Regions from separate parts of the Klebsiella sp. M041 genome, predicted to be linked through region 3. Evidence: predicted binding sites of a transcription regulator. Region 3 holds the regulator's gene; each other region holds the start of a gene.

What was found. The regulator PhoB, encoded in region 3, activates phosphate uptake and scavenging genes when phosphate is short. The targets are predictions, from matches to a motif close to CTGTCATAAAACTGNCNNAT.
Region 1: a site for PhoB is predicted at 3,029-3,048, ahead of pstS (phosphate ABC transporter substrate-binding protein PstS). Genes of this name have one in related genera too.
Region 2: a site for PhoB is predicted at 5,031-5,050, ahead of kdgR (DNA-binding transcriptional regulator KdgR). Genes of this name have one in related genera too.

Annotation. Positions count from the first base shown of each region.
Region 1 covers NZ_JCAXWU010000002.1:352,558-362,213, forward strand. The annotation lists gene pstA (phosphate ABC transporter permease PstA) at 1-814, opposite strand, end outside; gene pstC (phosphate ABC transporter permease PstC) at 814-1,773, opposite strand; gene pstS (phosphate ABC transporter substrate-binding protein PstS) at 1,902-2,942, opposite strand; gene glmS (glutamine--fructose-6-phosphate transaminase (isomerizing)) at 3,282-5,111, opposite strand; gene glmU (bifunctional UDP-N-acetylglucosamine diphosphorylase/glucosamine-1-phosphate N-acetyltransferase GlmU) at 5,298-6,668, opposite strand; gene AC6CWS_RS03740 (F0F1 ATP synthase subunit epsilon) at 7,364-7,783, opposite strand; gene atpD (F0F1 ATP synthase subunit beta) at 7,804-9,186, opposite strand; gene atpG (F0F1 ATP synthase subunit gamma) at 9,213-9,656, opposite strand, start outside.
Region 2 covers NZ_JCAXWU010000010.1:80,164-89,819, reverse strand. The annotation lists gene proQ (RNA chaperone ProQ) at 1-338, shown strand, start outside; gene prc (carboxy terminal-processing peptidase) at 358-2,406, shown strand; gene htpX (protease HtpX) at 2,641-3,525, shown strand; gene AC6CWS_RS14810 (MFS transporter) at 3,594-4,964, opposite strand; gene kdgR (DNA-binding transcriptional regulator KdgR) at 5,142-5,933, shown strand; gene AC6CWS_RS14800 (YobH family protein) at 5,991-6,230, opposite strand; gene mgrB (PhoP/PhoQ regulatory lipoprotein MgrB) at 6,390-6,533, shown strand; gene AC6CWS_RS14790 (YebO family protein) at 6,608-6,898, shown strand; partial or broken gene AC6CWS_RS14785 (DUF2627 domain-containing protein) at 7,490-7,561, shown strand; gene cspE (transcription antiterminator/RNA stability regulator CspE) at 7,647-7,856, shown strand; gene ftsI (peptidoglycan glycosyltransferase FtsI) at 8,044-9,656, shown strand, end outside.
Region 3 covers NZ_JCAXWU010000005.1:288,099-297,754, forward strand. The annotation lists gene AC6CWS_RS08670 (LysR substrate-binding domain-containing protein) at 1-288, shown strand, start outside; gene malZ (maltodextrin glucosidase) at 285-2,102, opposite strand; gene proY (proline-specific permease ProY) at 2,254-3,627, opposite strand; gene brnQ (branched-chain amino acid transporter carrier protein BrnQ) at 3,714-5,033, opposite strand; gene phoR (phosphate regulon sensor histidine kinase PhoR) at 5,448-6,743, opposite strand; gene phoB (phosphate response regulator transcription factor PhoB) at 6,765-7,454, opposite strand; gene sbcD (exonuclease subunit SbcD) at 7,637-8,842, shown strand; gene sbcC (exonuclease subunit SbcC) at 8,839-9,656, shown strand, end outside.

The DNA of each region.
Region 1 (9,656 bases), on a different contig from region 3:
CCCCGGCCCATGCCAGTTGCTGCCACTCCGCAAACGGACTCATGGCAAATTTGAAAATGGTCACCGGCAGGTTGGCAATCGGCTGCATCATGTCGGTGCTCCAGAACTGGTTGGACAGCGCGGTAAACAGCAGGGGCGCCGTTTCCCCGGCGATACGGGCGATAGCCAGCAGGATCCCGGTCATAATCCCCGAGACGGACGCTTTCAGGGTGATCGCCGAGATCATCTTCCACTTCGGCGTACCCAGCGCATAGGCCGCTTCACGCAGGCTATCCGGCACCAGTTTCAGCATGTTTTCGGTGGTACGAATAACGATAGGCACCTGCAGCAGCGCCAGGGCGATCACCCCCGCCCAGCCGGAGAAGTGCTGCATCTGCGCCACCACGATGGTGTAGACGAACAGACCAACCACGATAGACGGCGCGGAAAGCAGTATATCGTTAATAAAACGGATAATTTCCGCCAGCACCGACTTGCGGCCATACTCCGCCAAATAAATTCCAGCGAGGATACCCAGCGGCGTACCAAAGATAGTTGCCCACAGGATCAGCAGGCCGCTGCCGGCGAGGGCGTTGGCCAGACCGCCGCCCGCGGTATTCGGCGGCGGCGTCATTTCGGTAAACAGCGCCAGGCTCATGCCGTCGAAGCCGCGGGTTATCGTCGCCATCAGGATCCAGATAAGCCAGAACAAACCAAACGCCATGGTGGCCATCGACAGCGCCAGGGCGATGCGGTTCTTCATGCGGCGTTTAGCCTGCATCTTGCGGCGAGACTCCGCCAGCTCGGCGGTGCTTTGCATTTCAATGGTCGCCATTAGCGTGCCCCCTCATTCTTCGCGAGGCGCATAATCATAAACTTCGACGCCGCCAGAACGATAAAGGTGATAACGAACAGGATCAGACCCAGTTCCATCAGCGCCGCCACGTGCAGACCGGTTTCGGCTTCGGCGAATTCGTTGGCCAGCGCGGAGGTAATGCTGTTCCCCGGCATATACAGCGATATGCTGTCGAGCTGGTAGGTGTTACCGATGATAAAGGTGACCGCCATGGTTTCACCCAGCGCACGGCCCAGACCGAGCATCACGCCGCCGATCACCCCGTTCTTGGTGAACGGTAAAACGATGCGCCAGATCACTTCCCAAGTGGTGCAGCCGATGCCATAGGCCGACTCTTTCATCATCACCGGCGTCTGTTCGAAAACATCACGCATTACCGCGGCGATATAAGGGATGATCATGATGGCCAGAATGACGCCAGCGGCGAGAATACCGATACCAAACGCCGGGCCAGCAAACAGCGCGCCGACGAACGGAATAGTCGACAGGACGTTACCGACAGGCTCCTGGAAGTAAGTCGCAAACAGCGGGGCGAAAATAAACAGGCCCCACATGCCGTACACGATACTCGGGATCGCGGCCAGCAGCTCAATCGCAATACCCAGCGGACGCTTGAGCCAGGCGGGGGACAGTTCCGTCAGAAACAGCGCGATGCCGAAGCTCACCGGTACGGCGATCAGCAGCGCGATAAAGGAGGTCACCAGGGTCCCGTAAATCGGCACCAGCGCGCCGAAGATTTCGTTGGGCGCATCCCACTCTTTGGTCCACAAAAAGGCAAAGCCAAACTTTTGAATGCTCGGCCAGGAAGAGATGATCAGGGAAACGATGATGCCGCCCAGCATCAATAGCACAATCAGCGCAGCCAGTTTTACCAGCGCACTGAAAATCATGTCACCCTTTTTCCCCGGAGGGGTAAATGCAGGCTTGGTTGCAGCCATAGATTACTCTTTACGTATTAAAGCTTGTTCGAATAAATGCCCGGTGGCGTTCGCTTCCGGGCCTACAGTCTGAACCGTAGGGCGGGCAGCGCTGAACGCCCCCCGCCATCTTCGTCAAAAATCTACTGTTAGTACAGCGCTTTACCGCTGCTGTCTTTGACGTTGGTTTTCCATGCCGCACGAACCTGCTCAACCACGCTTTCCGGCAGCGATGCGTAATCCAGCGCATTCGCTTCTTTCCCGCCGTTTTTATACGCCCAGTCGAAGAACTTCAGCACTTCAGCGGTCTGCTCAGGCTTGTTAGTCGCCTTATGCACCAGAATGAAGGTGGTTGAGGTGATCGGCCATGCATTTTCACCCTTCTGGTTAGTCAGGTCCTGAGCGAAAGACTTGCTCCAGTCAACGCCTTTTGCGGCGTTAGCGAAGTTGTCTTCAGTCGGGCTAACCGGTTTGCCATCGGCAGAGACCAGTTTGGTGTACGCCAGATTGTTTTGTTTGGCGTAAGCGTATTCGACGTAACCAATCGAGCCCGGCAGACGCTGAACAAAGGCGGCGATACCGTCGTTGCCTTTACCGCCAAGACCGGTTGGCCAGTTAACGGTAGAGCCTGCGCCGATTTTCGATTTCCACTCTTCATTCACTTTGGACAGGTAGCTGGTGAAGACGAAGGAGGTACCGGATCCATCGGCGCGGCGAACCACGGCGATATTCTGCGACGGCAGCTTCAGACCCGGGTTGAGTTTAGCGATCGCTTCGTCATCCCATTTTTTAATTTTACCCAGGTAGATATCGCCGAGGGTTTTGCCATCCAGCACCAGCTCGCCGGATTTCACGCCAGGCAGGTTAACCGCCAGCACCACGCCGCCAATCACGGTCGGGAACTGGAACAGACCTTCCTGGGTCAGTTTGTCATCAGCCAGCGGAGCATCAGAAGCACCGAAATCAACGGTGTTGGCAATAATCTGCTTAACGCCACCAGAGGAACCAATACCCTGGTAGTTCACTTTATTGCCGGTTTCTTTCTGATAGGTGTCAGCCCATTTGGCATACACCGGCGCAGGAAAAGTTGCACCTGCGCCAGTCAGGCTTGCTGCTGCGAAAGCAGAGAAAGCGCTCATCGATAAGGTCGCGGCGACAACTGTTGCGACGGTGGTACGCATAACGTTCATAATGTCTCCTGCTGGGATTCGTAAATCATTGTTTCGAGGCTATGGTGAGCAAAATAGGTCAAAGAGGTGACAGTAAAATGTACGAATTATGACAGTTTTATGACAGGCTGGGAGAAGGGATTTTGCGTCAAATAATACGCTTATAACTCAAATGGTTACCTGCAAGCATGACCATACAATGACGGAATAATTTTCTTTTTATGACAGCCAAATCGCAGTGCAAAACGATCGGTTGTCGTCTATCGCCATCCCACATATTGCGCACAAGATCGGCGAAAAACAGCAGGTGAAAATAAAAAAGGGCCGCCGCCGGCAGCCCTTTGCAAAAGAGGTAATACGTTACTCAACCGTGACCGATTTCGCCAGGTTACGCGGCTGATCAACGTCTGTGCCTTTGATCAGCGCAACGTGATAAGCCAGCAGCTGCAGCGGCACGGTGTAGAAGATGGGGGCAATGGTCTCTTCGACATGCGGCATCTCAATGATGTGCATGTTGTCGCTGCCGTTGAAGCCGGCGTCACCGTCGGCGAAGACGTACAGCTCACCGCCGCGGGCGCGAACTTCTTCGATGTTGGATTTCAGTTTTTCCAGCAGCTCGTTGTTCGGCGCCACCACGATCACCGGCATTTCCGCATCAATCAGCGCCAGCGGGCCGTGCTTCAGCTCGCCCGCCGCGTAGGCTTCCGCGTGAATGTAGGAGATCTCTTTCAGCTTCAGCGCCCCTTCCATGGCGATCGGATACTGATCGCCGCGGCCGAGGAACAGCGCATGGTGCTTATCAGAGAAACGCTCTGCCAGCTGCTCAATACGCTTGTCCTGAGAGAGCATCTGCTCGATACGACTCGGCAGCGCCTGCAGGCCGTGGACGATATCATGCTCAATGGACGCATCCTGACCTTTCAATCGCGCCAGTTTCGCCACCAGCATCAGCAGCACCGTCAGCTGAGTGGTAAAGGCCTTGGTCGAGGCCACGCCAATTTCCGTTCCGGCTTTGGTCATCAGCGCCAGATCGGATTCGCGCACCAGCGACGAGCCCGGCACGTTGCAGATGGCCAGCGAGCCGAGATAGCCCAGCTCTTTCGACAATCGCAGCGCCGCCAGCGTATCGGCAGTTTCACCGGACTGGGAAAGGGTGATCATCAGGCTGTTACGACGCACCGCGGACTTGCGATAGCGGAATTCGGAGGCGATTTCCACATCGCACGGCACGCCGGCTAACGCTTCAAACCAGTAGCGGGAGACCATCCCGGAGTTATAGGAGGTCCCGCAGGCAACAATCTGAATATGTTCGACCTGAGCCAGCATTTCATTGGCGTTCGGCCCCAGCTCGCTGAGATCGACTTCGCCGTGGCTGATACGCCCGGTCAGGGTGTTCTTAATCGCGTTCGGCTGTTCGAAAATCTCTTTCTGCATATAGTGGCGATAGATACCTTTATCGCCGGCGTCATACTGCAGATTGGATTCGATCTCCTGGCGCTTCACTTGCGCAGCGGATTTATCGAAAATCACCACCGAGCGACGAGTCACTTCCGCAATATCGCCCTCTTCGAGGAAGATGAAGCGGCGGGTAACCGGCAGCAGCGCCAGCTGGTCGGAGGCGATAAAGTTTTCACCCATGCCCAGACCAATAACCAGTGGGCTACCGGAGCGGGCCGCCAGCAGAGTTCCCGGGTCGCGGGTATCCATGATGACGGTGCCGTAGGCGCCGCGCAGCTGCGGGATGGCGCGCAGCACGGCTTCACGTAAGGTACCACCTTGTTCCAGCTCCCAGTGCACCAGATGGGCGATAACTTCGGTATCGGTCTCAGTGACGAAGACATAGCCGCGAGACTGCAGCAGTGCGCGCAGCGGCTCGTGGTTTTCGATGATCCCGTTATGGACCACCACAATGTGTTCAGAAACATGCGGATGCGCATTGCTCTCAGACGGTTCGCCGTGCGTCGCCCAACGAGTATGGGCGATCCCGGTACCACCGTGTAACGGTTGCTCTTCGACCGCCTGAGCCAGCATCTGTACCTTACCCAGGCGACGTACGCGGGTCATATGACCTTCGCTGTCGACTACCGCCAGACCGGCAGAGTCATAGCCACGGTATTCCAGACGACGTAAACCTTCGAGAAGGATTTCAGCAATATCACGCTGCGCGACTGCGCCAACAATTCCACACATAGTTAAATTTCCTGATAATGGCGATATGCCATGCGTTGTCGCTGACCTGTATTTGCCCGTTTTCCGGGCGCCCCGAGCCTTGTAGAGAGTGGGGTTATTGTTATGGTACTGCCTGCGGACGGGGATCTATATTGACCCTCTCATCCTGGTTCGCCGGGCGTTTTTCACCCCCGGCGACAATCCTGTTTATTTTTTCTTCACCGGACGCTGCCAGCCCTGTTTGTGGACCTGCGGTACGCGGCTCAACACCAGTTCGTTATCGGCGATATTGCGTGTGACGGTGGTGCCGGCGGCGATCGTGACGCCGTTGCCAACCGTGACCGGGGCCACTAGCTGGGTATCCGAGCCGACAAAAACATCATCGCCAATAATCGTTTTATGTTTATTCGCGCCATCATAGTTGCAGGTGATGGTGCCCGCGCCGATATTGACGTTATCACCGATCTCCGCATCGCCCAGATAGGTCAGATGACCCGCCTTGGAGCCTTTGCCGAGACGCGCCTTTTTCATTTCCACGAAGTTGCCAACGTGGGCGCCTTCCAGCAGTTCGGCGCCCGGGCGCAGACGGGCAAATGGGCCGATGGTGCAGGCCGCCTGCAGCTGGGCATCTTCCACCACGCTGTAGGGGCTGATTTCGCAATCATCGCCGATAGTGCTGTTTTTAATCACGCAGCCGGCGCCGATTTTCACGCGATCGCCCAGCACGACGCTGCCTTGCAGAATAACGTTAGTATCGATCTCCACATCGCGCCCGTGCTGCAGCGTACCGCGCAGATCGAAACGCGCCGGATCGCGCAACATCACCCCCGCCAGCAGCAGCTTTTCCGCTTGCTCAGCCTGGTAGACGCGCTCCAGGCGCGCAAGCTGCAGGCGATTGTTGACGCCTTCGACTTCGCTCAGGCGCTGGGGATGCACGGCAACGATCTCGTGACCTTCCTGATGCGCCATGGCGATGATATCGGTGATGTAGTATTCGCCCTGGGCGTTGTTATTGGTGAGCTTCGCCAGCCAGCGCTTGAGATCTGCTCCGCCGGCGATCAGGATCCCGGTGTTAATTTCCTGAATCTGGCGCTGCGCCTCGCTGGCATCTTTGTGCTCAACGATGCCTGTCACCTGGCCATTCTCACGGGTAATGCGGCCATAGCCGGTTGGATCATCCAGCTTCACCGTCAGCAGACCAATCCCGCCCTGCGGTTTCGCGGCGCGCAGGCGCTGTAGCGTCTCGACGGAGATCAGCGGCACGTCGCCGTAGAGCATCAGGATGTCTTCATCATCATTGAAGAACGGCGCCGCCTGCTGCATGGCGTGCCCGGTTCCTAGCTGCTCGGCCTGCAGCACCCAGTTCAGGTTGTCTTCATGCAGCGTCTGACGCAGCAGATCGCCGCCGTGGCCGTACACCAGGTGTACCGCACATGCGCCTAAATCGTTAGCGGCATCAATGACATGCTGCACCATTGGCTTCCCGGCCAGGGTATGCAGCACCTTAGGAAGATCGGAATACATGCGGGTCCCTTTGCCTGCGGCAAGGATAACCACGCTCATCGCACTATTTGACATACTCATCCTGACGGTAGTTAGAACGAAAAGTAAAAGCCTTTCACGTTGAAATTTCTACATATTTTTCATCATAAAACGAGACGTGGAGAAAACGTCCAGGCTCACCGCTATACACCATTTTATGACGCTATTTTTAACCACTGCAAATCAGTTTAACGCTGAAAAAGGAGGGTAGGGAGGATAATCATTGACTATCTCACTGCTTTTGCTGTTTTTTCGTCACCTGAATAAAGCCGCTGCGGAAAGCGGTTTTCAGCACCCATAACGGGAAGAACCAGGATAATCGTCGCCAGTCGCTGGCGGGGGAGGGCGGCAAAGTGATTGATGTAGTGATTAAAAACGAAAGGCCACCGTCAGGTGACCTTCTTTGCCCGGTTTCACATCGCCAGTGTTGTCGTTTTGATGGGCGATACGTCGTGTCAGCGGGGGAGATAGCGCGGAGCTTAGAAGCTCAGGACGCTAAATTTAGCGATGATTTTATGGAACAGTTTCATGATGAATTCCTGACGCAGGTGCAATTTGATAACGCTATTTTATGTGACATACATCACATAAAATAGAGTCTACGCTTCATCATTTAACTAATCAATAACAATTAAGGGTGAACTCTGTTTTCACTTCATCCGCTCGTCAGCAGCTGGCCATAAAAAAAGCCAGCCTGGAAACCAGACTGGCTTTTTACGTTCAAGCCGGTGTTACATCGCTTTTTTGGTCAACTCGATAACGCGCAGTTTAGCGATCGCTTTGGCCAGTTCCGCGGACGCCTGAGCGTAATCCACGTCACCATGAGAGCTCTTAATGTGCTCTTCAGCCTTACGTTTCGCTTCCAGGGCTCGCGCTTCGTCGAGATCCTGGCCACGAATTGCGGTATCCGCCAGGACGGTCGTGCTACCCGGCTGCACTTCAAGAATGCCGCCTGACAGGTAGATAAATTCTTCGTGACCGTGCTGCTTAACGATGCGAATCATACCAGGCTTAATGGCGGTGAGCAGCGGCGCGTGCCCCGGGTAAATACCCAGTTCACCTTCGCTACCCGTTACCTGGATTTTCTCGACCAGACCAGAGAACATTTGTTTCTCTGCGCTGACGACGTCCAGGTGGTAAGTCATTGCCATATCACCCTCCGATTAAGGCGTTAAAGTTTTTTGGCTTTTTCCACGGCTTCGTCGATAGAACCGACCATGTAGAACGCCTGCTCCGGCAGGTGATCGTATTCGCCTTCCATGATGCCTTTAAAGCCACGGATGGTGTCTTTCAGGGAGACGTATTTGCCCGGAGAACCGGTAAATACTTCTGCCACGAAGAACGGCTGGGACAGGAAGCGCTGGATCTTACGTGCGCGAGCTACCACCAGTTTATCTTCTTCAGACAGTTCATCCATACCCAGGATGGCGATAATGTCTTTCAGTTCCTGATAACGCTGCAGAATGGACTGAACGCCACGAGCGGTGTCGTAGTGCTCCTGACCAACAACCAGCGGATCCAGCTGACGGCTGGTGGAGTCCAGCGGGTCAACGGCCGGGTAGATACCCAGGGATGCGATCTGACGGCTCAGTACTACGGTTGCATCTAAGTGAGCAAAGGTAGTGGCTGGGGATGGGTCAGTTAAGTCATCCGCCGGTACGTATACCGCCTGTACGGAAGTGATAGAGCCGGTTTTGGTGGAGGTGATACGTTCCTGCAGAACGCCCATCTCTTCCGCCAGTGTCGGCTGGTAACCTACCGCTGAAGGCATACGACCCAGCAGTGCGGATACTTCCGTACCGGCCAGGGTGTAACGATAGATGTTATCGACGAACAGCAGAACGTCACGACCTTCGTCACGGAACTTCTCAGCCATGGTCAGGCCGGTCAGCGCAACGCGCAGACGGTTTCCCGGCGGCTCGTTCATCTGGCCATACACCAGGGATACTTTGTCGATAACGTTGGAGTCGGTCATTTCGTGGTAGAAGTCGTTACCCTCACGAGTACGTTCACCTACGCCCGCAAACACGGAGTAACCGGAGTGCTCGATCGCGATGTTACGGATCAGCTCCATCATGTTTACGGTTTTACCTACACCCGCGCCACCGAACAGACCGACTTTACCGCCCTTCGCGAACGGACACATCAGGTCGATAACTTTGATGCCGGTTTCCAGCAGTTCCTGAGAGCTGGACAGCTCTTCATAAGACGGTGCTGCGCGGTGGATAGCCCAACGCTCTTCTTCGCCGATGTCGCCTTTCATGTCGACCGGTTGACCCAGTACGTTCATGATACGACCCAGCGTAGCTTTACCAACCGGGACTTCGATCGGGTGCTCGAGGTCTTTTACATCCAGACCGCGGCGCAGACCATCGGAAGAACCCATGGCGATGGTACGCACGATACCGCCGCCCAGCTGCTGCTGAACTTCCAGCACCAGAACTTCATTACCATTCTGTACCTCAAGGGCTTCGTACACGCGTGGTACGGCATCCTGAGGGAACTCGACGTCGACCACGGCGCCGATTACCTGGACAATCTTTCCAGTAGCCATCTTAAATCCTCTACGAAATAACCTGGTTAAACCGCGGCGGCCCCCGAGACGATCTCGGTGAGTTCCTGAGTAATGCTGGCCTGACGAGCTTTGTTGTATACCAACTGCAGCTCTTTAATCAGGCTGCCGCCATTATCGGTCGCGGCTTTCATCGCCACCATACGGGCGGCCTGCTCGCTGGCCAGGTTTTCAACCACGCCCTGATAAACCTGAGACTCGACGTAGCGGCGCAGGAGGGTATCCAGCAGCGCTTTCGGATCGGGCTCATACAGGTAATCCCAGGATTTACGTTTCAGATCAGCGTCTTCTGATGCCGGTAACGGCAGCAGCTGAGTGATCGTCGGAACCTGAGACATGGTGTTAATAAATTTGTTGCTGACAACGTACAGCTTGTCCAGACGGCCTTCATCATAGGCCTGCAACATCACTTTTACCGGGCCGATCAGTTCGGACAGGGATGGGTTATCCCC
Region 2 (9,656 bases), on a different contig from region 3:
GCGCTGCCCAGCAGGCGAAAAAACGCGAAGCCGCTGCCGCTGCAGGCCAGCCGGATGAAGGCGTTCGCCGCGAGCGTAAACCGCGTCCTCAGCAGCCGCGTCGTAAAGAGGGTGCTGAACAGCGTAAACCGCGTCCTGTTGCAGCCAAAGCTCCGCGTGAAGAGCGTCTTACTCCGGTATCGGATGTTTCCGTTCTGACCGTCGGCCAGGCGCTGAAGGTAAAAGCAGGCAATAACGCAATGGACGCCACCGTTGTGGAAATCACCAAAGATGGCGTTCGTGTACAGCTGACTTCTGGTATGTCAATGATTGTACGCGCAGAACACCTGGTGTTCTGAAACGGAGGCCGGGCCAGGCATGAACACATTTTTTAAAATCACCGCGCTTGCGGGCCTGCTGGCAATAGCAGGCCATGCGTTCGCTGTTGATGAAATAACCCGGGCAGATCAAATCCCCGTGCTGAAAGAAGAGCCGCAGCACGCGACGGTGAGCGAGCGCGTGACATCGCGCTTTACCCGCTCTCACTACCGTCAGTTCGATCTCGACAACGCCTTCTCGGCAAAGATTTTTGACCGTTATCTGAACCTGCTGGATTACAGCCATAATGTGCTGCTGGCCAGCGATGTGGCGAAGTTCGCGGCGAAAAAAGACCAAATCGGCGACGAACTGCGCACCGGGAAACTGGACGTCTTCTATGACCTCTACAACCTGGCGCAGCAGCGCCGCTTCGAGCGCTATCAGTATGCGCTGAAGGTGCTGGAACGTCCGATGGACTTTACCGGCAACGATAATTTCAACCTTGACCGTTCCAAAGCGCCGTGGCCGAAAGACGAGGCCGAGCTGAACAAGCTGTGGGACGCCAAGGTGAAATTTGACCAGTTAAGCCTGAAGCTGGCGGGGAAAGACGATAAAGAGATCCGCGACACCTTAACCCGTCGCTATAAGTTCGCTATCCGTCGTCTGGCGCAAACCAACAGCGAAGATGTCTTCTCGCTGGCGATGACCGCCTTCGCCCGCGAAATCGACCCGCACACCAACTATCTGTCGCCGCGCAATACCGAGCAGTTCAACACCGAGATGAGTCTCTCACTCGAAGGGATCGGCGCTGTGCTGCAGATGGATGATGACTACACGGTCATTAATTCGCTGGTGGCGGGTGGTCCGGCTGCGAAGAGCAAAGCGATCAGCGTCGGCGACCGCATTGTCGGCGTCGGCCAGACCGGGAAGTCGATGGTCGATGTCATTGGCTGGCGTCTGGATGACGTCGTGGCGCTGATTAAAGGGCCGAAGGGCAGCAAGGTTCGCCTTGAGATCCTGCCGGCCGGCAAAGGGGCCAAGACGCGTATCGTCACCCTGACCCGAGAACGCATCCGTCTGGAAGACCGCGCGGTGAAGATGTCGGTGAAAACCGTCGGTAAAGAAAAAGTCGGCGTGCTGGATATCCCGGGCTTTTACGTCGGCCTGACCGATGACGTGAAAGTGCAGCTGCAGAAGCTGGAAAAACAGAACGTCAGCAGCGTGGTTATCGATCTGCGCAGCAACGGCGGCGGGGCGCTGACCGAAGCGGTATCGCTCTCGGGGCTGTTTATTCCGTCCGGCCCGGTGGTGCAGGTGCGGGATAACAATGGCAAGGTGCGCGAAGACAGCGATAACGATGGCGTAGTCTATTACAAAGGGCCGCTGGTGGTGCTGGTTGACCGCTTTAGCGCCTCAGCGTCTGAGATCTTTGCCGCCGCAATGCAGGATTATGGCCGCGCGCTGATCGTTGGCGAGCCGACCTTCGGTAAAGGTACCGTACAGCAGTATCGCTCGTTGAATCGTATCTACGATCAGATGCTGCGTCCGGACTGGCCGGCGTTAGGTTCCGTTCAGTACACCATCCAGAAGTTCTACCGCATTAACGGCGGCAGTACTCAGCGCAAAGGCGTAACGCCGGATATCATGATGCCAACCGGAAATGAAGATCGCGAAACCGGCGAGCAGTATGAAGACAACGCGCTGCCGTGGGATAGCATCAACGCGGCCACCTACGTGAAGTCCGGGGACCTCGCCCCGTTTGGACCGGAACTGCTCAAGCGCCACGACGAGCGTATTGCCCAGGATCCTGAGTTCCAGTACATCATAAAGGATATTGCCCGTTATAACGCGATGAAGGACAAGCGTAACATCGTCTCTCTGAACTACGCGCAGCGTGAAAAAGAGAACGAAGAGGATGATGCGATTCGTCTGGCGCGGATTAACGATCGCCTGAAACGCGAAGGCAAACCGCCGCTGAAAAAACTGGACGATCTGCCGAAGGATTACCAGGAGCCGGATCCGTATCTTGATGAAACGGTCCATATCGCGGTAGACCTGGCGCATCTCGAAAAAGCGCGCCCGGCGGTGGAACCGCCGGCCAGCCAATAAGTCGCCAACGGGCACCCTGAGAGGTGCCCGTTTTTTTATGCGCCTGGTCATCGCCATTCAGCTCATCTAACAAAATGTCAACCTGCTCTGCCGCTGTCAGCAAGATGCTACAAAATGTAAAGTTGTGTTTTTATCGTGACTTAGCGGGGGCTGATGGTTGAAAATTGCAGCCTGACCCATACGATGTGTGTAATCGCATAGTGCGTTTTGTTAAATTGAGGTAAAAAGAAAATTATGATGCGAATCGCGCTTTTCCTGCTGACGAACCTGGCAGTGATGGTCGTGTTCGGGCTGGTGTTAAGCCTCACGGGGATCCAATCCAGCAGCATGACCGGTCTGTTGATTATGGCCCTGCTGTTCGGCTTCGGTGGTTCTATCGTTTCGCTGATGATGTCGAAATGGATGGCGCTGAAGTCTGTGGGTGGGGAAGTGATCGAGCAGCCGCGCAACGAAACGGAACGCTGGCTGATGAACACCGTTGCGCAGCAGGCGCAGCAGGCGGGCATTGCCATGCCGCAGGTGGCTATCTATCACGCCCCTGACATCAACGCCTTCGCTACCGGCGCGCGTCGCGACGCCTCGCTGGTCGCCGTCAGTACCGGGCTGTTGCAAAACATGAGCCGTGATGAAGCGGAAGCGGTCATCGCCCATGAAATCAGCCACATCGCCAATGGCGATATGGTCACCATGACGCTGATCCAGGGGGTGGTAAACACCTTCGTTATCTTTATCTCCCGCGTTATCGCGCAGATTGCGGCCGGTTTCCTCGGCGGCAACCGGGAAGATGAAGGCGAGAGCAGCAATGGCAACCCGCTGATCTACTTCGCCGTCGCCACGGTGCTGGAGCTGGTGTTCGGTATTCTGGCCAGCATTATCACCATGTGGTTCTCTCGTCATCGCGAGTTCCATGCTGATGCCGGCTCGGCGCGCCTGGTGGGCCGCGAGAAGATGATTGCCGCCCTGCAGCGTCTGAAAACCAGCTATGAGCCGCAGGAAGCCAGCAGCATGATGGCGTTCTGCATTAATGGTAAAGCGAAATCCATGAGCGAGCTGTTTATGACCCACCCGCCGCTGGACAAGCGTATTGAAGCCCTGCGTAGCGGTGAATATCTGAAATAGTCCGTCATCTGACGCTGAAAATAAAAATCCGCAGCCCGAAGGCTGCGGATTTTTTTTGTCCTTCATCGTCAGGCTGCGCGCGGCTGGGTGACGCGCAGACCGCTAATCAGCGCCGCGACGGTCGCCAGGATGCCGGCCAGCAGCAGGGCGGTGTGGGTGCCGCTGTTGCCGAGCAGGTTGAACAGCAGGGCCACCAGCGCGGCGCCGGTGCTCTGGCCGAGCAGGCGAGCGGTGCCCAGCATGCCGCTGGCGCCGCCGCTGCGATGGCTCGGCGCCGAGGCGACAATGGTGTGGTTGTTGGGCGACTGGAACAGCCCGAAGCCGGCGCCGCACAGCGCCATACGCCAGATAATATCCAGATCGGTGGGTGACGCCGGAAGCAGCGCCAGACCGAACAGGCCGCAGGCCATAACCAGCAGCCCAATGGCCCCCAGCAGCCCCGCATGGCATTTCTCGATTAAATAGCCGGCCAGCGGCGCCATCACCATCGTCGCCAGCGGCCACGGCGTCAGCAGCAGGCCGGTTTCCACTTCGCTGCGCCCCATCATCGTCTGCAGGAAGAAAGGCAGAGAGACCATCGCCAGCATCTGTGCGCAGAAGGAGCAGATGGAGGTGCAGATTGAGAGGGAGAAGAGCGGGATGCGCAGCAGATCGACCGGCAGCAGCGGGACGGGCATCGTGAGCTGACGGCGAACGAAGAAAAAGCCTACCACCAGCATAGCGGCGACCTCCGCCAGCACCAGCTGCGTGGACTGGCCCTGGGCGAAACCGCTCAGGGCGGTGATCAACAGCCCGAAGGTCAGCGCGTTCATGATGGCGCTCGGCAAATCGAAGCGGACGATTTTGCTGCGCGCGCTGTTGGGCGGCAGAAAGCGCATGGCCAGGACAAAGGCGACGATGCCGAGAGGCACGTTAATTAAAAACAGCCATTGCCATGAGGCGAGGGAGAGGATGGCGGCGGCGATCGTCGGGCCTGCTGCCGAAGAGACGGCGACGACAAAGGAGTTGATACCCATGCCGCGACCGAGAAAGCGCTGCGGATAAATCAGGCGGATCAACGCCGTGTTTACGCTCATCAGCGCGGCGCCGCCCAGTCCCTGGGCGACGCGGGCGAAGGTCAGCATTTCGAGGCTGCGCGACAGGGCGCAGGCCAGCGAGGTAAAGATAAACACCACCAGGCCTATCTTATAGATACGGCGATAGCCGACCATGTCGCCGAGGAAAGAGAGCGGCAGCAGGGCGATAACAATGGCGATTTGGTAGGCGTTAACGATCCAGATTGAAGCCGCCGGCGAGGCGTTAAGATCGCTGGCGATGGTTGGCAGCGCGACGTTGGCGATAGCCCCGTCGAGCACGGCCATGGTCAGCCCAAGCACAATGGTCAGAATGGCGCCATAACGTTGCGGCAGCGGCACGCCATCGGATGAATTTTTATCCATGGTGAATATAAGTCTTGAATGAAACGGTTTTTTGAATGATGAGTTTAGCATTGATTATTCCGCAGTATGTCGCAGATTTGTAACGAAGTGGCAGAAGAATGATTGCGGCGCAGAGGCGGCGAATTTATAATAAAAACCGGTTCTAAATTTTATAAAACAGTTACGACGAGGTGATAAATGGCAGGTGCAGATTTGGATAAACAGCCAGATTCTGTCTCTTCGGTATTGAAGGTTTTCGGCATCCTGCAGGCGCTGGGTGAAGAGCGTGAAATTGGCATTACCGAACTGTCCCAGCGCGTCATGATGTCGAAAAGCACCGTTTATCGCTTTTTACAGACCATGAAATCACTGGGCTATGTGGCGCAGGAGGGAGAGTCTGAGAAATACTCCCTCACGCTCAAACTGTTCGAGCTCGGCGCGCGCGCGCTGCAGAACGTCGATCTGGTGCGCAGCGCCGATATTCAGATGCGGGAACTCTCCCGCCTGACGAAAGAGACTATCCATCTCGGCGCGCTGGATGAAGACAGTATTGTTTACATTCACAAGATTGATTCAATGTATAACCTGCGGATGTACTCGCGTATCGGCCGTCGCAACCCGCTGTACAGCACCGCGATTGGCAAGGTTCTGCTGGCGTGGCGCGATCGCAGCGAAGTGGAGCAGATCCTTGACGGCGTGGAGTATAAACGTAGCACCGAGCGGACCATCACCAGTACCGCTGAGTTGCTGAAGGTGCTGGATGGCGTTCGCGAGCAGGGGTATGGCGAAGATAACGAAGAGCAGGAAGAGGGGCTACGCTGCATCGGGGTACCGGTATTCGACCGTTTCGGCGTGGTCATCGCCGGGCTGAGTATCTCTTTCCCGACCTTACGTTTCTCTGAAGAACGTTTGCATGAATATGTGGCGATGCTGCACCAGGCGGCGCGCAAGATTTCTGAGCAGATGGGATATAACGACTACCCCTTCTGACACGGCGCTGAAGCATTCGGCGACCGCGGCGCTATCGTCGCGGTCGCCGGTTCGATCTTAGCCGTTATCGACGACGGTTGCGCTTTTACGCAGCAGCGGGCAGCTGCTGACGCCGATCACGCCGCTATTGGAATGCACATAAAGTGCGGTACTGACCCCACGGGCGGTGAGGTATTGACACTTCAGGCCGAGACCGCCGACGTTTTCTTCACTGTGGAATAATACCCCGTAGCCGCTTAATAATACGCCAATCCATAAGATAGCCACTACGACAATAGTACGAATGATTAATCGCATTGATGCCTCATTATTTGTAAGATCCTTGCCGTGATTTTGACACGAACACGTTTTGAAACAAGTCGATGATTCCTAAACTTGCCTTTCGTATTACAGTTAGCCGCGGTTTAAGAAGGCCGTGTTATCCTGGCGACATAAAGTACTGATGCGGAGAGTGGAGTGAAAAAATTACGGTGGGTTTTACTGATAGTCATCATAGCAGGCTGCCTGTTGCTGTGGACTCAGATGCTTAACGTAATGTGCGACCAGGATGTTCAGTTTTTCAGCGGCATTTGCACTATCAACAAATTTATCCCGTGGTAAGACATTTTTCTGACGACCGATTTCCTTCTGCGCCGCGGGTGGTAGAATGAACGCCTTCTCTTTGAGGTGGTGAAATGAGTGAGTTACTAAATCCTGGGATCTTAAATCTGGCATCGCTGGCCGTGTCTGTGGCGCTGCTGCTTGTCGGTCTGTTGTTATGGTTCTTCGTCAACCGCGCCAGCTCGCGGGCGAATGAGCAGATAGAACTGCTGCAGGCGCTGTTGGATCAGCAAAAGCGGCAGAATGCGCTGCTACGTCGCCTGTGCGAAGCCAGTGCGCCGGAAAAAGAGGACGTGGCTGAGCCGACCGTCGCCGGTAAGGCGAAAGGGGAGGACGAGTTTATCCGCCTGGTGGCAGAGCGCTAAGTACCTCGACAGGTGTGCATCATAAGATGCGCACCTGCATGATAGCGGGCGGTAATATCTTATTCTTATTCCATTATTCCTTTCTCAATGTACTATCGCCTTTTTTACACGCTGTAAATAAAGTGATCCCCGCCGCGTTTATTGTTGGATAACGTGACGCTGTCATCTTTTTTTCATTATTAAGGTGCAGAATTAGCACTATTTTTAGCGTGACGACTAACAGGTTTTATTATCACTACACTGGCGTCGCTTTAGCGATTTTTCGTTTGGGGTTATAACGAATTTTGCGCATCAATATTCATCACGGCCCGCCAGTCGCCTGTATACTGGCAGTTCGTATACGGACATACCTGGACGAAGCGAAGTTGTTGAGCTATGGTAAAAAAGTTGCCGTTACCGGGCTGCGCTCTTGCGTTATTGATAACCGCCATAGCGCCTTGCCAGGGGCGACAAACACGCATAAATGTGCAGGCGATCAAAGGATTACCTTATAATTTGTGCGAACGATCGAGACACGTTTAAAAATGGCTTGCCATTATTTACGTAGTGTGTGATAACACCTTTCGGGTTAAACGAGGTACAGTTCTGTTTATGTGTGGCATTTTCAGTAAAGAAGTCCTGAGTAAACACGTTGTCGTTGAATACCGCTTCTCTGCCGAACCTTAAATTAGTGCCTCATGCAGTTATGTGTCAGTTTTATCTATGTAAACGCCAGCAGGCGAAGAAAACAGTCTAAGGAATTTTGCAAATGGCAAAGATTAAAGGTCAAGTTAAGTGGTTCAACGAGTCTAAAGGTTTTGGTTTCATTACTCCGGCTGATGGCAGCAAAGACGTGTTCGTACACTTCTCCGCTATCCAGGGTAACGGCTTCAAAACTCTGGCTGAAGGCCAGAACGTTGAGTTCGAAATTCAGGACGGCCAGAAAGGTCCGGCTGCAGTTAACGTAACTGCTATCTGATACAAGACCACTCTTCTTGTATAAAAGCCTCGCCTGCGCGGGGCTTTTGCGTTTTTATTGCAAAGCATGTCATTTTTCCCCTTCTCGTCGCGTCTTGTTGCAAATACTCAACTTTATTAGCATTGTGTAGCAGTCTGTTTTGCTAATTTTCTGTTAAATCAGTTGGTTGCAAAACAATGCCGGAGCTATGGTGCTAAATAAAAAAATGAAGTCCGCCGCCAGCTTTACCCCGATTCGCTTCGGGTTACTCTGCGTGGCCATACTCGGTTGTCTGGGACTGCTATTGGCCCGCGTGGGCTGGCTGCAGATTATTTCCCCCGATAATCTGGTAAAACAAGAGGATATGCGTTCTCTGCGCGAAGAGCCCGTTGCGGTTGAGCGGGGAATGATCACCGACCGGGAAGGACGACCGCTGGCGGTGAGCGTTCCGGTCAGCGCAATCTGGATCGACCCGCAGACCACCATGGAGAAGGGCGGCGTCGGCTACGGACCCCGCTGGCAGGCGATGGCCGAAGCGCTGCATCTCAACCTCGGGGAACTGGCCCAGCGGGTACAGAGCCATCCTCACGCCCGCTTTCTCTATCTGGCGCGGCAGATCAATCCCGAGCAGGCGGCGTGGATTGATAAACTGCATCTGCCAGGCGTCTACCTACGCGATGAATCGCGGCGTTTCTATCCGGCAGGCCATGTGGCTGCCAATCTGCTGGGCTTTACCAATGTCGATAATCAGGGCATCGAAGGGGTGGAGAAAAGCTTCAACGCCCAGCTGACCGGTAAACCCGGGCGACGTCTGGTGCGGAAAGATAAACATGGCAATGTGATTGAGAACATTACCGAAGTACCGCCTGTGCCGGCGCATAATCTGCAGCTGAGTATCGATGAGCGCCTGCAGACGGTGACGGAAGATGCCCTCGACAACGCTGTTCGCTGGAATAAAGCCGAGTCCGGGGCGGCGGTGCTGATTAAAATCGATACCGGCGAGATCCTGGCGATGGCCAGCTATCCGGACTTCAATCCCAACAATCGCGATGCCGCAACGCTGGATGATTTTCGCAACCGGGCCATCAGCGATACCTTCGAGCCGGGGTCGACCGTCAAACCGCTGGTGATCATGACCGCGCTGCAGCAGGGGATTGTCCAGCCGGACAGCGTCGTGGACACTCATCCGTTTGTCCTCGACGGCCACCGTATCCGCGATGTCGGCTATTATCCGGAGCTGAGCCTGACCGGCATCCTGCAGAAATCCAGCGATACCGGCGTATCGCATCTCTCGCTCGCCATGCCGGTGCAGCATCTGATTGACACCTATACGGCTTTCGGCTTCGGCGAGCCGACGGGGTTGGGGTTGACCGGCGAAAGCGCCGGGCTGATGCCGCATCGTCGTTACTGGGGGCAACTGGATCGCGCCACCTTCGCTTTCGGCTATGGTTTGATGGTTACCCCGCTCCAGCTGGCGCACGTTTACGCCACCATCGGCGGCTTCGGCATACAACGACCGTTGTCGATCACCCGCATTGATCCGCCGGTGATTGGCACGCGCGTAATGCCGGAGAATATTGTTCACAGCGTGGAGCATATGATGGAGAGCGTGGCGCTCCCGGGCGGGGGCGGTACCAAAGCAGCGGTGCGCGACTACCGGGTGGCGGTAAAAACGGGGACGGCTAAGAAAATCGGTCCGGACGGCAAATATATCGACAAATATGTGGCCTATACCGCCGGCGTGGCGCCCGCCAGCCGTCCGCAGTTCGCGCTGGTTGTAGTGATGAACGACCCGAGCAATGGCTCCTATTACGGCGGGGC
Region 3 (9,656 bases):
TGCCATCCGCTGAACAGCAACCTGCTTGATGAACAACCGCAAATCGGCGTCGATGATTTCGCCAGCAAAGTCGAACTGCTGTGCGCCGGGCTGGGCTGCGGCTTTCTGCCGCGTCATATCGCCCGCCCGTGGCTGGAAAAAGGCTGTCTGGTGGAGAAAAGCGTCGCCTGCTGGCGGGAAAAAGATATCACCTACATGGCCTGGCGCAGCGGGAATGACGGGCTGGCTCAGCGCTGGTGGCGGGAGGCGCTCCTCCGCGACGACCTGCTGAGCCAGCTCTATCGTTAACGGCCGGACCAGACGCAGGCGGAGATAGCCGGGAGGGTCAGCACCCCGTCATGGAAGGCGCCGGCGCCTTCCTGCAGCGTCCAGGCCCCCACGTCCAGCAGCGGCGAATCCTCGATAACCACCTCGCAGGCTTCGCCGCGGTTAATCGCCACCAGCACCCGCTGCTGTTTATAAACGCGGACAAACACCACCACGTTATCCTCGGCGTAAATCACCTGGCAGCCGCCGTAGCGCATCGCCTGCTGGGCTTTACGCAGTTTCGCCATCCGCTGATACAGCGCCAGCAGCTGGGTATCCTGCAGCGCCGGATCCCACGGGAACGGTTTACGGCAGAACGGATCGTTATTGCCATCCACGCCCACCTCGTCGCCGTAGTAGATGCACGGTACCCCCGGCCAGCTGAACAGCCACACCACCGCCAGCGGCAGGCGCGCTACGTCTTTGCCAAGGAGAGATTTAAAACGCGCTGTATCATGGCTGTCGAGCTGATTGAACATCCGTAGCTGCTGCTGATGCGACAGCCCGGCGCGATAATTATCCATCCACGCCATACAGGTCTGGGCGTCTATCTTCTGCGGATCGTAAGAGATATCGGTATTGGCAAGGAATCCCCAGATCGGGAAGGTGAAGCCGCGGTAGTTCATTGCCGAATCTTCGGCATCCGCCTGCAGCCACTGGCGCGCGTCGCCAAAATGTTCTCCAAAGACAAAGGCTTCCGGCTGCGTTTGCTTCGCCGCCTGGGTGATGCCGGCGATATGCCGCAGGTTATTTCGCGCCCCGCCGCCTTCGCCGAGCATATGCACCACGTCCAGACGCCAGCCGTCCATGCTCCACGGCGCCTTCAGCCAGTGGCGTACGATGCTGTCCTCGCCGGCATAGATCTCGTTGACCAGGCTGGTCGACCGATAGTCGAGCTTCGGCAGACTGGCATAACCCAGCCAGTTGTGCGCCTGCCCCTCCCCGGAGAAGGTAAACCAGTCGCGCCACGGGGAGTCCGGATGATGGCCGGCGCCGCCGCTGCCCTGCTGGTGACGGTCGAACCAGGGATGGGAATCGCCGGTATGGTTGAACACGCCGTCGAGGATCATGCGCATTCCCGCCCGCTGGGTGTTATGGCGCAAGCGGAGCAGCGCCGCATCGCCGCCAAACTGCGGATCGACGCGCCGATAATCCTCCGTGTCATATTTATGCACGCTGGGGGCGGCGAAGACCGGGTTCAGATACAGGGCGGTCACGCCGAGCTGCTTCAGGTACGGCAGTTTTTCGCTGATGCCGTCGAGATCGCCGCCGTAGAACGTCGAACCGCCCGCCTCGCCGGTAAGCGGTTCGTCCCACGCCTTGCGCACAATCTCCCGTCCCGCCGCGTGATGGTAATAGACCGCGTCCTGTTCGCCGTCACGCGCAGCGCTGCGGGCAAAGCGATCGGGGAAAATCTGATAGAAAACCTGATCGGCCACCCACTGCGGGCCGGCGTCCGGCAGGTCGACGGCGAACTGCTCCAGCCTGGCCGGCGGGAAACGGCTGAAGCCCTGCGGCGTAAACCAGCGCTGATGGTCGGCCCACAGCAGCTTAAAGCTGTAGCGGCGGCGCGGCTGACCGCTGGCGAGATGGATTTCACCGCGCCATGCCACCACCCCCGGCCTCGGCGCCTGGCGGAGGCGCTGCATCGGCAGCGACAGCTCTTCGTTATCTTCTTCCGCGCGCAGCGTGATCCGCTGCGGCAGCGACTCACCGCTTAACCACAGGGTAATAAACAGTCGGTCCTGTTGCACCTTGATAAAGGGTGCAACCGGAAGGTGCCATGCCTTCAACATCGTGAATCCTCATTGTGCAGAATGGGCACACCTTGCCATAGCCGTCAGGCGCAGAACTCATCGTCACAGGATTTTTTGGGGGAGGATAACGGGGGAGGACGCGGGTCGGCAAGCCGCCCCGGTCGCGCGATGCTGACCGGGGCGATGTCGATTACTGAGCCTGCGCCAGGCGGCGATCGCGACGGGTCTTAAAGACCCAGCCCAGCAGCAGCAGCGCAATCCACGCCATACCGACATACAACGAAATGCGGGTGTCCGGATGATAGCCGATCAGGGCGATAATAAACGCCAGGAACACCAGGCCGACAACCGTGGTCGCCACCCCGCCGGGGACTTTGAATTTCAGGGCCTTGACCTCCTCCGGCGACAGACGGCGGCGGAAGGCAATCTGCGACAGCAGGATCATAATCCACACCCACACGGTGGCGAAGGTGGCCAGCGAGGCGATCACCAGGAAGACGTTTTCCGGCATGATGTAATTGAGGTATACCGCAAACAGCAGCGCAATGGTCATCACCATCACCGTCACCCATGGAATACCGCGACGCGAGGTTTTGGCGAACACCTTCGGCGCGCTCCCCTGCTCGGCCATGCCGTGCAGCATACGGCCCACGCCGAACACGTCGGAGTTAATCGCCGACAGCGAGGCCGTCAGGACCACGAAGTTAAGAATGCTGGCCGCGAAGGTAATGCCCAGATGCTGGAAGGTCAGGACAAAAGGGCTGCCGTCGGTACCCACCTGGTTCCACGGATAGATAGACATAATGACGAACAGCGTGCCGACATAGAACACCAGAATGCGCATCGGCACCGAGTTGATGGCGCGTGGAATGGATTTCTCCGGATCTTTCGCCTCACCGGCGGTAATGCCGATGATTTCGATACCGCCGTAGGCGAACATCACCATCTGCAGCGACATCACCATTCCCAGCCAACCGTTGCTGAAGAAGCCGCCGTTGCTCCACAGGTTATGAATCCCCGTCGGCTGGCCGCCGTTGCCGATCCCCCAGATAATGATGCCGAACCCGGCGAGGATCATGATGATGATGGTGGCCACTTTGAAGAACGAGAACCAGAACTCCAGCTCGCCAAACACCTTGACGCTCATCAGGTTGACGGCGCATATGATCAGCACCACGCTGAGCACCCAGATCCAGTGCGGCACCGTCGGGAACCAGACGCCCATGTAGATCCCGAAGGCGGTGACGTCGGCGATGGCGACAATCAGGATTTCAAAGCAGTAGGTCCAGCCGGTGATATACCCCGCCAGTCCGCCGAGGTTTTCCTGGGCATAGCGGGAGAATGAGCTGGCGGAAGGGTTATGCACCGACATCTCACCGAGCGCGCGCATAATGATATATGCCGCGACGCCGCCGATAATGTAGGCCAACAGTACGCTGGGTCCGGCCATTTTAATCGCGTCGGCTGAACCGTAAAAAAGCCCGGTGCCGATGGCGGAACCCAGGGCCATAAAGCGAATGTGCCGGGTGCTTAGCCCGCGCTTAAGCTTGTTACTACTTTCCATCGTGGTTTTTCAATGCCGTTTAACACAAAAAATAAAAAACCACGGAACCCGAAGTCCCGTGGTTAAACGCTTGTCCTCAACGCCGGTTAGTGCGCGCTGGAGGTCACCTGACGTCCGGCGGCACGGTCCCAGATCACCGCGAGAATTGCCATCACGGCGGTCGGCATCAGCCAGGCCAGGCCCTGCTCCGCCAGCGGCAGACGCGCGGTCCAGGCCGGCAGGATAGCGGCAAACGCCGATGACTTAATCCCGTCAATGATACCAAACATCAGACTGATAAACATGGCCGGCGCGATAACACGGGACGAATTATGCCACCAACTGCGGGTAAAGCTTAATACAACCAGTGCGATACACGGCGGGTAGATAGCGGTCAGCACCGGAATCGACACCTGAATCAGGTGGCTCAGACCGAGGTTGGAGACCGCCATCGAGAACAGGCCGAGGATAAAGACCAGCGTGCGATAGGAGAACGGCAGATACTGGGCAAAGAATTCGGCGCAGGCGCAGGTCAGGCCCACCGCCGTCACCAGGCAGGCGATGAAGATCAGCGCCGCCAGCAGGAAGCTGCCCGCCCCGCCGAAGGTATGCTGCACGTAGGCGTGGAGGATCGCCGCGCCGTTAGCGGACTGGTCCACGAGGGTGGCGCTATCAGAGCCCAGACGGAACAGCGCCAGATACAGCAGGGTCAGACCGACGCCTGCCATCAGGCCCGCCCAGACGGTGTAGCGGGTCAACAGACGCGCTTCGCTGACGCCGCGGGAGCGTGCGGCATTGACAATCACGATCCCGAACACCATCGCGCCGAGAGTGTCCATGGTCAGGTAGCCGTTGACGAAGCCATTGGAGAATGGCGCGGTACGATACGCTTCCAGCGCGTCGCTGATCGGGCCTGCCGGCCAGACAATAGCGGCGACCGCCAGCACAATCAGGGCGATAATTTTCAGCGGCGCCAGGAAATTGCCCACCGTATCCAGCAGTTTGCCCGGATAGAGCGAGACCAGGATCACCAGCGCGAAGTAGATAACGCTATAGATCAGCAGCGGCAGCGGGCCGTCGCCGGTCAAAGGCGCAATCCCGACCTCAAAAGAGACGGTCGCGGTGCGCGGGGTCGCGAACAGCGGTCCCACCGCGAGATAACACACCACCGCCAGCAGGATACCAGCCACTTTACCAATCGGGGTGCTCAGGCTTTCAACGCCGCCGCCGACTTTCGCCAGCGCCACCACCGTCAGCACCGGCAGACCCACCGCGGTGATCAGGAAGCCGATCGCCGCCGTCCAGACGTGCTCGCCCGCCTGTAAGCCAACCATCGGCGGGAAAATAATGTTGCCTGCGCCAACGAACAACGCGAAGGTCATAAAGCCCAACGCTATGATGTCGCGAGATTTTAACTGATGGGTCATAAATTCATTACTGCCTGTGGATGTGGTGTTGTAAAAAAATGGAAAAATACCGCGCTACCCTCTCAGGGACGATACAGCGGCGATTGCCGGTAAACTCAGCGAGATATGCTCCCGAAGCGGCGTGGGAAAGAATTGTTTTTGGTATTACCACGCAAAAGCAGTCTGTCATCGACTACGCAGGCGCAATTTAAACGCTTATAACGTTTTAAAGCAAGGCACGATCGCAAAAGCAGATGATTATGCTGGTTATCAGTTTCACGCCAGAATCATTTACCATATTGATGGAAAACCCGTGGCTTATCATGCGAACAAAAAAGCAGCGCGCGTTCATTAAATAGGCGAGAGAAAAACGACTGCCAGGGAAAATGACCAGCCGAAGCTGGTCATTGGCAAGATAAGCTGACAGCGCGCCGCTCAGGCGTCGTTTCTGGCAATTAATCGTTCCGGGAGCAGGAAGCTAAAACGGGTTCCCTTGCCCACCGTGCTGTCGATCTCCAGCCGGCTGTCATGATGGTTGACCGCGTGTTTGACGATCGCCAGCCCCAGGCCGCTGCCCCCGGTTTGCCGGGAGCGAGCCTTATCCACCCGATAGAAGCGCTCGGTCAGACGGGGAATATGCTCCGGCGCAATGCCCGGCCCATTATCCTCGACGCTGAACAGCGCCCCCTGGGGCGTTCGCTGCCAGCTGACGCGAATTTCGGTGCCCGGCGGGGTGTGGTTCACCGCGTTATAGACCAGGTTAGAAATGGCGCTGCGCAGTTGTTCCTCGTTGCCCAGCACCTTGAGCTGCTCATCGACGGTAAAAATCAGCGTCTGCTTATCCTGGCTGAGGGTCTGCGCCTCGCGCTCCACGACCCGCAGCATCATCGGCACGTCGATGCGGTCATTCATCGCCAGCGCCGGCGCCGCTTCAATACGCGACAGCGTGAGCAACTGCTTCACCAGCCCCTCCATACGCTGGGTTTGCTCACGCATGGTGTGCAGGGCTTTTTCACGGGTCGCCCCTTCCAGCACCTGCTCCTGCATCATCTCCAGATAGCCCTGCAGCACCGTCAGCGGGGTGCGCAGCTCATGGCTGACGTTGGCGAAAAAGTTACGCCGCGCCCCTTCCAGCTGATGCATCTGCGTCACGTCGCGCGCCACCATCAGCCACTGTTTGTCGCTGTAGGGCATCACGCGAATTTCCAGATGACGGGCATTATTCAGCACCAGATTGAGCGGCTTTGAAAAATCACGCTGTTTCAGGTAGTTGGCGAACTCAGGATAGCGCAGAAGGTTAAGAATGTTTTGCCCACTGTCGTCCGGCCAGCGCAGGTTTAAAATCTGCTGCGCCAGACCGTTACACCAGAAAATGGCCCCCTCTTCCGTGGTCAGGACCACCGCGTCCGGCAGGGATTCCGCCCCGCTGCGAAAGCGCTTGATCAGGCTTCCCAGCTCACGTCGACGCTTTTTATTACGCATCTGCATCTGGTGCAGACCATATAGCAGCGGCTCCCAGCTGCCGCGGCCGGGCGGAGGGGTCATGCTCCGGTCCACCCACAGCCACCACGACAGGCGCATCAAATTCCAGAAATGCCAAATCAACAAACCGGTCACTGCCGCCAGTAAAAACCACGGCAAATGACCCACAAACGCCCCCAGAATCAGGGCCGGAATACACGCTAAAAAGAGCTCCAGCGCCAGCCTTTTCCATGACAGCCGTTCCAGCACGGGTCACACTCCTGTCAAAATTCAGAAACGGGCGGAGAAACGATACCCCGTGCCGCGAACCGTTTGCACCATGCGATCATGGCCACTGTGTTCCAGCGCTTTACGCAGGCGGCGAATATGGACGTCTACCGTGCGGTCTTCCACATAGACGTTGGTTCCCCAGACGTGGTTCAGCAGTTGCTCGCGGCTGTACACCCGCTCCGGATGGGTCATAAAGAAGTGCAATAATTTAAATTCCGTTGGCCCCATGTCCAGCGGACTTTCGCCGGTCATCACCCGGTGCGATGAGGGATCGAGGCTCAGCCCCTGCATTTCAATCACCTCTTCCACCGCCATCGGCGAAATACGGCGCATCACCGCTTTGATTCGCGCCACCAGCTCCTTCGGTGAGAAAGGCTTGGTAATGTAGTCGTCCGCCCCGGTCTCCAGGCCGCGAACGCGATCCTCTTCTTCTCCGCGCGCGGTCAGCATCACCACCGGAATATCCCGGGTCATCGCCTCGCGCTTGAGCAGCTTAATAAACTGCAGCCCCGAACCGCCCGGCAGCATCCAGTCAAGGAGAATCAAATCAGGCCAGGGTTCATTGAGTTGATTCACCGCGCTGTCATAATCTTCCGCTTCGACAGGCTGAAAGCCATTTTGCTCCAGAACAAAGCAGACCATTTCGCGGATTGGAGCTTCATCTTCAACGACCAGAATTCTTCTCGCCATTATTTACCCTGTGTTTTTTAGCCATCAGTATAGAAGTGCGGCGTCATTATGCGTCACTTTTGTGACAGATTTATGAAAAAAATGACCGTCTGACGATCGGGTATTTTGAAGCATGACGCGGACTTACCCCTCTCCGACAAATGGTATACTGCCGCTCATGCTTTTTTCGCTAGGGAAGATTTATGCGCATCCTTCACACCTCCGACTGGCACCTGGGCCAGAATTTTTACAGCAAAAGCCGTGCGGCCGAACATGACGCCTTCCTGACCTGGCTGCTGGCCCGCGCGCAGGAGCATGAAGTCGACGCCATCATCGTGGTCGGCGATATTTTTGATACCGGATCGCCGCCGAGCTACGCTCGCGAACTGTATAACCGCTTTGTCGTCCAGCTGCAGCAGACCGGCTGTCGCCTGGTGGTGCTGGCGGGCAACCACGATTCGGTGGCGATGCTTAATGAATCCCGCGATATCCTCGCCTTTTTACACACCACCGTCGTGGCGAACGCCGGCTGCCCGCCCATTGAGCTGCCGCGGCGCGACGGCACCCCAGGCGCTATCTTCTGCCCGGTGCCGTTTTTACGCCCGCGCGAGCTGGTGACCAGCCAGGCCGGCCACTCCGGTCGGGAAAAACAGCAGCAGCTGCTGCACGCCATCAGCGACTATTATCAGGAGCAGTATCAGCAGGCCTGCGCCCTGCGCGGCGATCGGCCGCTGCCCGTCATTGCCAGCGGCCATCTGACCACCGTCGGCGCCAGCAAAAGCGATGCCGTTCGCGACATTTATATCGGCACGCTGGATGCCTTCCCGGCGCAGCACTTCCCCCCTGCCGACTACATTGCGCTGGGCCATATTCACCGGGCGCAGGTGGTTGGCGGCTGCGAGCACATCCGCTACAGCGGCTCGCCGCTGCCGCTGAGCTTTGATGAAACCGGTAAAGCGAAATCGGTACATCTGGTGAGCTTTAGCGATGGGCGACTCAGCGCCGTGGAGACCCTTGAGGTGCCCGTCACCCAGCCGCTGGCGGTCATCAAAGGCGATCTGGCCGCCATCACCGCCCAGCTGGCGCAGTGGCGCGGCGTTGAACAGGACCCGCCGGTGTGGCTGGATATCGAAATCGCCACCGAGGAGTACCTGCACGATATTCAGCGTCATATTCAGGCGCTGACGGAGGATCTGCCGGTGGAAGTCTTGCTGGTGCGCCGCAGCCGCGAGCAGCGCGAGAAAATACTGCTCAACGCCCAGCGGGAGACCCTCAGCGAACTGAAGGTGGAAGAGGTGTTCGAGCGCCGGCTGGCGCTGACCGAGATTGACGATGAGAAGCGCGCACGGCTGCACGAGCTGTTCGCTCATACGCTGCATACGCTCACCGCGGAGGACGAAAACGCATGAAAATCCTCAGTCTGCGTCTGAAAAACCTCAACTCCCTGAAAGGGGAATGGAAGATAGACTTTACCGCCGAGCCGTTCGCCAGCAACGGCCTGTTCGCCATTACCGGCGCCACCGGCGCCGGGAAAACCACTCTGCTCGACGCCATTTGCCTCGCGCTCTATCACGAGACGCCGCGCCTGAATAAAGTCTCCCAGTCGCAAAATGACCTGATGACCCGCGATACCGCCGAGTGTCTGGCGGAGGTGGAGTTTGAAGTGAAAGGCATCGCCTACCGCGCCTTCTGGAGCCAGAACCGGGCGCGTAACCAGCCAGATGGCAACCTGCAGGCGCCCCGCGTCGAGCTGGCGCGCTGCGCCGACGGCAAAATCCTCGCCGATAAGGTCTCGGATAAGCTGGAGCAAACCGCGACGCTCACCGGCCTCGACTATGGCCGCTTCACCCGCTCGATGCTGCTCTCCCAGGGGCAATTTGCCGCCTTTCTGAACGCGAAGCCGAGCGATCGCGCGGAGCTGCTGGAGGAGCTGACCGGCACGGAAATCTACGGTCAGATTTCGGCGATGGTCTATGAGCAGCACAAAGCCGCTCGCCATACGCTGGAGAAGTTCGAAGCCCAGGCGGCGGGCATCGTCCTGCTGACGGAGGCCCAGCAGCAGGCGCTGCAGGAAAGTTTGCAGGTACTTACTGACGAAGAGAAAGCCCTGCTGGCGCAGCAGCAAAACCAGCAGCAGCAGCTTCAGTGGCTAACGCGTCGCGATGAGCTGGCGCAGCAGCAGCAGCAGGCGGTCAGCGGCCAGCAGCAGGCCCGTCAGGCGCT